2 linked regions of the Pyrococcus horikoshii OT3 genome follow. The protein of the gene in region 2 binds, or shares a complex with, the protein of the main gene of each other region. Links are inferred from orthologs where the notes say so. Each region holds a gene or a part of one and is shown on either strand. Other genes may lie near its edges.

What was found. Proteins that work in one complex are often made in the same cells at the same time.
Region 1: rpl4p (region 2) and rpl12p share a complex: the UniProt entries of both Methanocaldococcus jannaschii proteins name them as parts of the 50S ribosomal subunit. The link is inferred for Pyrococcus horikoshii OT3 from one-to-one orthologs.

Annotation. Positions count from the first base shown.
Region 1 is NC_000961.1:1,733,790-1,738,199, reverse strand. The notes cover bases 39-3,032. They hold rpl12p (50S ribosomal protein P1), read left to right. Parts: upstream 39-1,369; coding sequence 1,370-1,696; downstream 1,697-3,032. Other genes in these bases: PH_RS09430 (HAD-IA family hydrolase), read left to right, coding at 2,511-3,032; dcd (dCTP deaminase), read right to left, coding at 1,875-2,345; PH_RS09450 (50S ribosomal protein L10), read left to right, coding at 299-1,327. In the rest of the region: more of PH_RS09430, read left to right, coding at 3,033-3,173; aminomethyl-transferring glycine dehydrogenase subunit GcvPA, read left to right, coding at 3,235-4,410. UniProt on the Methanocaldococcus jannaschii protein: Forms part of the ribosomal stalk, playing a central role in the interaction of the ribosome with GTP-bound translation factors.
Region 2 is NC_000961.1:1,545,696-1,550,799, reverse strand. Bases 860-3,681 are described here. They hold rpl4p (50S ribosomal protein L4), read left to right. Parts: upstream 860-1,797; coding sequence 1,798-2,565; downstream 2,566-3,681. Other genes in these bases: rpsS (30S ribosomal protein S19), read left to right, coding at 3,574-3,681; PH_RS08385 (50S ribosomal protein L2), read left to right, coding at 2,844-3,563; PH_RS08390 (50S ribosomal protein L23), read left to right, coding at 2,572-2,832; PH_RS08400 (50S ribosomal protein L3), read left to right, coding at 860-1,787. Outside these bases: PH_RS08405 (putative RNA uridine N3 methyltransferase), read left to right, coding at 1-697; more of PH_RS08400, read left to right, coding at 699-859; more of rpsS, read left to right, coding at 3,682-3,972; rplV (50S ribosomal protein L22), read left to right, coding at 3,983-4,450; rpsC (30S ribosomal protein S3), read left to right, coding at 4,455-5,087; rpmC (50S ribosomal protein L29), read left to right, coding at 5,074-5,104. UniProt on the Methanocaldococcus jannaschii protein: One of the primary rRNA binding proteins, this protein initially binds near the 5'-end of the 23S rRNA. It is important during the early stages of 50S assembly.

The sequences.
Region 1 (4,410 bases), 190 kb from region 2 along the record:
ACCTCGGTAGATACCTAGGTCCCAGGAACAAGATGCCCGTTGTCGTTCCACCTACAATGACTAACATAGAGCCGATAGTGGAGAAGCTCAAGAAAACAGTTAGGATACAGTTAAAGGATAATCCAGTAGTTCATGCGCCTGTTGGAACGGAAAAGATGAGCGATGAACAACTAGCTGAAAACATAGAAGCAGTACTTAACGCGATAATTGGTAAACTTGAAAGGGGAGAGAATCAGATAAGATCAGTATACGTTAAGACTACAATGGGCCCGGCCGTGAGAGTAGAGGGGTGATGTAAATGGCCCACGTTGCTGAGTGGAAGAAGAAGGAAGTTGAAGAGCTTGCAAAGCTAATCAAGAGTTATCCTGTAATTGCTTTAGTTGACGTTTCATCAATGCCAGCGTATCCCCTTTCACAAATGAGAAGGTTAATTAGAGAAAATGGAGGTCTGCTTAGGGTCTCCAGGAATACCTTGATAGAGCTAGCTATAAAGAAGGCAGCTAAGGAGCTAGGGAAGCCAGAACTTGAGAAGTTGGTAGAGTACATAGACAGGGGAGCTGGAATTCTCGTTACTAACATGAATCCCTTCAAGCTTTACAAGTTCCTTCAACAGAACAGGCAACCAGCTCCAGCTAAACCTGGAGCCGTCGTTCCAAAGGATGTCGTAGTTCCAGCGGGACCAACTCCTCTTGCTCCTGGGCCAATAGTTGGACAGATGCAAGCACTTGGGATTCCGGCTAGGATTGAGAAGGGTAAAGTTACAATTCAGAAGGATACAACCGTTCTTAAGGCTGGAGAAGTTATAACTCCTGAACTGGCTAACATACTCAACGCTTTAGGAATTCAGCCCCTTGAAGTAGGATTGGATGTTTTAGCGGTATACGAAGATGGTATAGTTTACACTCCAGACGTTTTAGCTATAGACGAGCAGGAATATATCGACATGCTACAAAAAGCATATATGCATGCATTTAACCTAGCCGTAAACATAGCTTACCCAACTCCTGAGACGATCGAGGCAATAATCCAGAAGGCATTCCTAAATGCTAAGACGGTTGCTATTGAGGCAGGTTACATAACTAAGGAGACAATTCAGGATATCATTGGAAGGGCTTTCAGGGCTATGTTACTACTTGCTCAGCAATTACCTGAGGATGTTCTAGATGAGAAGACCAAAGAGCTTTTAAGTGCTCAGGCTCAAGTTGCGGTTGCAACTCAACCATCTGAGGAAGAGAAGAAGGAAGAGGAGAAGACGGAGGAAGAAGAGAAAGAGGAAGAGGCCTCCGAGGAGGAGGCTTTAGCTGGTTTAAGTGCTCTATTTGGATAATTTACGCGTATCCCATAAAGCTAATCGGGAGGTGTGATGGAGATGGAGTATGTGTATGCTGCTCTGCTCCTCCACAGTGTTGGGAAGGAGATAAATGAGGAGAACCTTAAGGCCGTCCTTCAAGCTGCTGGAGTTGAACCTGAGGAGGCAAGGATAAAGGCCCTCGTTGCTGCTCTAGAGGGAGTTAACATTGACGAGGTTATAGAGAAAGCGGCAATGCCAGTTGCAGTTGCAGCTGCTCCGGCAGCAGCCCCAGCAGAAGCTGGTGGAGAGGAGAAGAAGGAAGAGGAGAAGAAGGAGGAAGAAGAGAAAGAGGAAGAAGTTTCAGAGGAAGAAGCCCTTGCGGGTCTCAGCGCACTCTTTGGATGAATTCGTTTTCTTCCCCTTTTCTCTCAATATAATATTTTAGGCCTTCAACTCAAACTTGAAAGGATGAAATTCAAGGAGAAGCATAGAAAAGCTAAAGCTGATACTAGATTTTATCCAACAAGAAACTCATTGAGTTTATATCTAAAAGCACACCCCTTAAGTATGTATATCCACCATATTAGAGTTTCTTTCTCTTTGAAAATACCAATCTTGTGCTTCCCTGATAGTTTCCACTATAGGGATTCCTTGGTGGATCCTCTAGCCTTATAAAGACAATCTGCACAAACCTTTCTCCGTATTTTAATTCTACTGGTTCATTTGAAGCATTGTAGAGCATTAGAGTTAAGTTCCCATCCCATCCTGGGTCAACCCAGGCAAAAGAACCTAGAATCCCCTCTCTAGCTAAGCTGCTCCTTATCTTCATATCTCCCATCACATCATCAGGTAACTTTACTCTCTCGAGGGTTAGAATTAGAGCGTATTCCCTTGGAGGAATAACTACTTTCCCTTCTTTTTCCACATCAATTAACTTTCCACTAACAAAAGCTTCTCTACCCACTCTAAGATCATAACCTGCTGGTTGAAGTGATTCTTCAGAAAATGGTTCTATAAGTATTTCTTTTCTTATTTTCCAGTCCGGAAGTAGCATTTTATCACCGAAACCTTTATTACGCTTTCAATTTAAAGCCTTTTCTGAGGGCCGGTGGCCTAGCCTGGATGGGGCGTCGGCCTTCGGAGCCGAAGGTCCCGGGTTCAAATCCCGGCCGGCCCGCCAACAATAACTTTAAAACTTCCACAAATGTGTAGCTTTCTGATGATCATAGCTTTTGACTTTGACGGAACACTCGTAGATAGTTATTCATGCATAGAAGAGGCATTCTATAGAGCTCTAAGGCGTACTTATCCCTGGTTCCCTGGGAAGAGGTATATGGCAAAGCTACTAACAAAGATTGAACTTCAATTTGAGAGACCAAGATTTGGAAGACACAGTGGGAAAATAAAAGCTCCAATGAAGATTTTCCAAGGAAAATTTGCTAGAATATGGTTTGAGGAGAGGGCAAAGCTAACCAAGCCCCTGGAAGGTGCTAGAGAAGTATTAAAGGAACTGAAAAGGGAGGGGCATATTGTCATATCTTTTTCGGCCGAAGATTTTATCCCTGGGGTAAAAGAGTATAGGCTTAGGCAAAGTGGATTGTATGATATTTTTGACGATGTGATTATCTTTGGTCATGGAGTTTCAATAAAGGAGGCATTTCGTTTAGTCAGGGAGAAATATGGGAATGAAACTTTTGTATGGGTCGATGATAAGCCATGGCGCTTCATAGGAAACGGTGACGAGAATACGGAATACGTGTGGATGTACTTTCCTTACACGGCTAGATTTGTTACTAAGGAGATCCTTGACAAAATTCCTCATCTGCACGTGATATATGACCTTTGGAGTCTCCTGGATGTCCTTAGGAGATTGAGCGTATGATAATCAACCTTAGGAAAGGTATTTATTATAATCTTACTAAATTTTTAGTCGGGGATTTGCAATGGGAAATCATTACATTCCAAATTCTGCACACAAGGAAGAAATGCTTAAGGAAATTGGATTATCTTCAATAGAAGAGCTCTTTGCAGACATTCCAGAGAAGTTTATAAAAGAGGAGCTAAATCTTCCAGAGGGGAAGAGTGAGTACGAAGTCTTCCTGGAGATGAATGAGATACTTGAAAAGAACAAGACTGTTCTAGAGATGCCAACCTTCCTGGGGGCTGGAACGTATTTCCACTATATACCAGCCCATGTAAAGCATTTAATTGAAAGGAGTGAGTTTCTAACTTCCTATACCCCCTATCAACCTGAGATAAGCCAGGGAATGCTTCAAGCCCTCTTCGAATATCAAAGCTTAATAGCGGAACTAGTGGGACTTCCAGTGGTTAACTCTTCAATGTACGATTGGGGAACTGCAATGGCCGAAGCAGCTCTAATGACCGTTAGATTACATAAAGGAAAGAGAAAGAAGTTCGTGGTTCCTAAGCATACTCACCCTGAGAGATTACAAGTTTTAAGAACCTACACGAGAGGCCCTGAAGTTGAGATAGTAACCGTTAATTGGAACGAGAGGGGACAAGTGGATGTTGAGGATTTAAAGGAAAAGGTTAAGGACGCTGCTGGAGTTTACATAGAGATCCCGAACTTCTTCGGCCTACTAGAGGAAGAAATAAGGGAAGTTGGAGAGATAGCCCATGAGGCTGGAGCATACTTTGTCGTTGGGGTGGATCCAACTATTCTAGGAATAGTCGAAGCCCCAGGAGAATTAGGAGCTGACATAGTCGTTGGTGAAGCTTCTTACTTTGGTAATCCAATGAACTTCGGTGGGCCTAGGGCGGGGATATTCGCTGTCAAGAACGATATGAAGCTGATAAGGCAGATGCCTGGGAGGATTATAGGAATGACGAAAGATGCAGAAGGAAAGAGGGCCTTCGTGATGACACTCCAAACGAGGGAGCAACACATTAGGAGGGCCAAGGCTACCTCTAATATATGCTCGAATGAAGCCTTAGTTGCAGTGGCCGCTGCGATCCACATAGCTAGCCTCGGTCCTAAGGGGATCAGGGAACTAGGAGAAGTTATCCTGAAGAATACTGCTTACCTTAAGAAGAGGCTCAGTGAAGTTGCTGAGATTCCATTCGATGGCGTCAACTTCAAGGATGTTCTAGTTAGATTT
Region 2 (5,104 bases):
AATTGCAAGGGCATGTGCAATATTCGGAGTCGAGCACATATGGATATATAAAGCAGGGGGCAGGGATGGAAGACTCATTAAAACATTGCTCGAGTACGTTGAGACTCCCCAGTACCTTAGGAAGAGAATATTCCCTATAATGCCCGAACTCAGGTATGCTGGTGTAATGCCTCCTCTCCAGATACCAAGCCATAAGGAAAAAACAAGTCCCAGGATTGGAGAGATAAGGGAAGGGTTTGCATTCAGAAGGGGCAAGAAAATCTTTGCAGATATTGGCTTGGATAGGCCTGCTTTAGTAAAGGGGATTGCTGAGGAGGGCCGGGGAACATTTAAGATAATCTCAGTAAAGCCTTTAAGGGTCGTTCCGGCCGAGCCTCCTGGGTATTGGGGGTATAAGGTTCATTGGAGTAAAAAAAGTTTGGCAAAAACACTTAAAAATGCTGACCTTGACGTAGTCATCGCAACTTCCCGTAGGGGAGTTGATGTGAGAGATGCCGAAGTGCCCCTCGAGGGCGAGGTAGGTATAGTGTTTGGATCACCTCGAAAAGGTGTGTTTGAGATATTGGAAGAGTTTAAGGAAAAATATGAATTTGATCTCGTGCTCAATACAATCCCTAATCAAAAAACAAGGACTGTAAGGACTGAGGAAGCCGTGTTGGCGACTCTTGCGATATTTAATATCATGAGGAGGGATTGAAATGGGAAAGATTCATAGGCCAAGGAAAGGATCACTTGCTTTCAGTCCAAGGAAAAGGGCAAAGAGTATAGTTCCAAGGATCAGGAGCTGGCCAAAGGAGACCGAAGTTAGAATGCTAGGCTTTGCAGGATATAAAGCGGGGATGACTCATATATTAATGATCGATGACGAACCAGGGCTTACCAACGGAAAGGAGATATTCATGCCAGTCACTATAATTGAAACTCCTCCGTTGAGAGTCTTCGGAATAAGGGCATACAGGCAAGGTTATTTAGGGCTAGAGACGGCGGGTGAAGTCATAGTTCCAGACTTTGAGCTTGATAATTACACTCCAAGTAAGAAGGGTAAGGGGAGGAAGTTCACATTCTATCAATTCCTGGGAAGGAGGATAGCAACCCTACCTAAAGATTACACTCAGGAAGAGTTCGAGCAGAAGTTAGGAGCACTTGAGGATATGATAAAAGAGGGAGAAATAGTCGAGGTAAGAGCGCTAGTATCGACTCAACCCTGGGTTATAAAGCTAAAGAAGAAGCCTGAAGTAATGGAATACGCAATTGGTGGAACGAGCGTTGAAGAGAAATTTAACTACATAAAGGAGAAGCTTGGAAAGGAAATTAGGGTTGGAGAAGTCCTCAAGGAAGGGGAACTTCTTGATGTTATAGCGGTAACGAAGGGTAAGGGTACTCAGGGGCCGGTGAAGAGATGGGGAATTAAGCTTAGGGCTCATAAGGATAGTAAGGGAAGAAGGAAGGTAGGTTCCATAGGCCCATGGCATCCAGCTAGAGTAATGTGGACGGTTCCAATGGCTGGACAAATGGGCTTCCACCACAGAACTGAACTTAATAAGAGGTTAATAGCCATAGGAGAGAACGGAAAGCTTGTTATTGATGGTAATGAAATTGAAATAACGCCAAAGGGTGGCTTTCCACACTATGGAATCGTCAGGGGCGATTTCATGATGATAGCAGGTTCAGTTCCTGGGGCGATAAAGAGGATAATTAGGGTTAGGCCCGCGATAAGACCTCCAAAGAAGAAGCCTCCTGTTCAGAGGCCTCAGATAACCTATGTTAGTGTTGAGTCAAAGCAGTGAGGTGAGATAAATGAAGGTAAAGGTCTTTGACCTTAACGGTCAACCAGTTGATGAGATAGAACTTCCTAGGGTATTCCTTACTCCATTTAGGCCAGATCTAATTAGGAGGGCCGTTATTGCTTCCTGGACGCATAGAATACAACCTCAAGGTAGGGATCCAATGGCCGGTAAGAGGAGGGTTACCGAGAACATAGGAAAGGGTCATGGAATGGCAAGGGTTGAGAGGCTGAAGACCCCACCAAGGTATGCAGCTTTCGTCCCATTCGCTAGGGGTGGAAGAAGGGCACATCCACCAAAGGTTGAGAAGATAATTTGGGAGGGCATAAATAAGAAGGAAAGGAGATTAGCTATAATGAGCGCAATAGCGGCAACGGCTAATTATGACATAGTTAAATCCAGAGGCCATATAGTTGATAATGTTCCTCAGTTACCTTTGATAGTCGTTGATGACCTTCAGAAGGTTAGCAAAACTAGGGAAACTAGGGAGATATTCAAGAAGCTTGGAATATGGGAGGACATAGAGAGGGCCAAGGAGAAAAGTGGAGTAAGAGCAGGTAAGGGTAAGATGAGGGGTAGAAGGTACAAGAAGGCGAAAGGCCCATTGATCGTGGTCGGTAAGAATGAGGGGATAGTATTTGGTGCCAGGAATCATCCGGGAGTTGATGTAGTGGTAGTTGATAACCTTGGAGTTGAGCATCTCGCTCCTGGAACGCACCCAGGAAGGTTAACGGTTTGGACTGTTAGTGCTATAGAGAGGCTTAGGGAAATATACGGGTGATGAAGTATGGATCCTTATAAAGTTATAATTAGACCTGTGGTAACAGAAAAAGCAATCTCCTTGATAGAAAAGGAGAACAAACTAACCTTTATCGTTGATAGGAGAGCAACCAAAACAGACATCAAAAAGGCCATTGAAGAGATATTCAACGTTAAGGTTGAGAAAGTTAACACGCTAATCACGCCAAAGGGAGAAAAGAAGGCTTACGTTAAGTTGAAGCCTGAATATAGCGCGAGTGAAATAGCCGCCAGATTGGGATTATTCTGAGGTGATGTGAGATGGGTAAGAGTCTAATCCAACAAAGGAGAGGTAAGGGGAGTCCCACATTTAGATCCCCCTCTCACAGATTCAGGGGAGCTGTTAAGTATATTCCTCTTAACTATACCCAAGACAAAACGATAAGGGGAGTTGTTGAGGAGATAATGCACGATCCAGGAAGGACGGCCCCGGTTGCAAGGGTTAAATTTGAGAATGGTATGGAGAAGCTGATAATAGCTCCGGAGGGGTTGCTAGTCGGCCAAGAAATATATATAGGGCCAGATGCTCCAGTTGAAATAGGAAATACCCTTCCCCTTGCAAAGATCCCTGAGGGAACTTATATCTATAACATTGAGGGAGTTCCTGGAGACGGAGGTAAGTACGTGAGGGCCGGGGGGACTTACGCTCTCGTAGTTTCTAGAGAGAAGGATAAGGTTATAGTTCAACTTCCAAGCGGTGAGCTCAAGGCGTTTGACCCTAATTGCAGGGCTACGATTGGTGTAGTTGCTGGCGGTGGAAGATTGGAGAAGCCATTAGTTAAGGCTGGTAAGGCTTACTACAAGTACAAAGCCAGGAATAAGTTCTGGCCAACTCCAAGAGGTGTTAAGATGAACGCCGTTAACCATCCATTCGGTGGTAAGGAGCACCACCCAGGTAAACCAACGACAACTTCAAGAAGGGCCCCACCAGGAAGAAAGGTTGGTCATATCGCTGCGAGGAGGACTGGTAGAAGGAAGTGAGGTGGTGTAGATGGCGAGGAAGGAGTTTAGATATCGCGGTTATACCCTTGAGCAGTTGATGAACATGTCCCTTGAAGAATTAGCTAGGCTATTGCCAGCTAGACAGAGGAGAAGCCTTAGAAGAGGGCTTACTCCGGAGCAGAAGAAGCTTTTGAGGAAGATAAGACTCGCAAAGAAAGGGAAGTATAACAAGCCAATAAGAACCCACTGTAGAGATATGATAATCCTTCCAGAGATGGTGGGATTGACGATATACGTGCACAATGGAAAAGAGTTCGTTCCTGTAGAAATAAAGCCTGAGATGATCGGCCATTACCTTGGAGAGTTCGCTCCAACTAGAAAGAGGGTACAGCATGGAGCTCCTGGTATTGGAGCTACAAGATCTTCAATGTTCGTTGCAGTCAAGTGAGGTGGTTTAGATGGGCAAGCGCTTTGGCTACTCTTTCCAAAATTTTGATCCTGAAAGGATGGCGAGGGCGAGTGGTAGAGATCTTAGAATTTCACCAAAACTTGCAGTTGAAGTATGCAGAGAGCTGAGGGGAATGATGCTAAATGATGCACTAAGATATCTGGATGAAGTCATAGCCCTAAAGAGGCCCGTTCCGCTTAGGCGTTACAACGATAGCCAAGGACACAAGCCAGGAAAAGGGTTTGGTCCGGGAAGATATCCTGTTAAAGTTGCAAAGGCCATAAAGAAAGTTCTATTGAATGCGAAGAATAACGCTGAGCAAAAGGGTCTTGATCCTGATAAGTTGAAGATAATTCATATCGCTGCTCACAGAGGACCCGTACTTAGGGGATGGTATCCGAGGGCATTTGGAAGGGCAACTCCATTCAACGAGCAGACGACTCACATAGAGGTAGTAGTTGAGGAAATTAGGAGGTGAACTCATGGCAATTGAGAGGTACTTCATTCGCGAAGCTGTTAAAGAGATGCTCATCGACGAATTTTTAGAAAAAGAGCTTAGAAGAGCAGGTTATGGTGGATTGGACATAAAGAAGACTCCCCTTGGAACTAAGGTAATAATATTTGCTGCTAATCCCGGTTACGTCATAGGTAGGGGTGGAAGGAGAATAAGAGAACTTACTAGAATCTTAGAGAGACAGTTTGGCTTAGAAAATCCACAGATCGATGTTCAGGAGATAAAGAACCCCTACCTTAATGCAAAGGTTCAGGCAGTTAGAATAGCCCAGGCCCTTGAGAGGGGAATACATTTTAGAAGGGCCGCCTATTCTGCAATGAGGGCTATAATGAACAATGGAGCGAGAGGCGTAGAGATAAGACTCAGCGGAAAGCTAACTGGAGAGAGGGCTAAGAGCGTAAGGTTTTACCAGGGATACTTAGCAAAGGTCGGTAACCCTGCTGAAACTCTAGTGAGCAAGGGATATGCCCAAGCCCTGCTGAAACTGGGAGTTATCGGAGTTAAGGTTGCCATAATGCCTCCAGATGCAAGGCTACCGGATGAGATCGAAATCGTAGAGAAGCCAGCAGAGGAAGAGGTGAGCACCAATGAAGCCGAGTGAGATTAGGGAGATGAGTA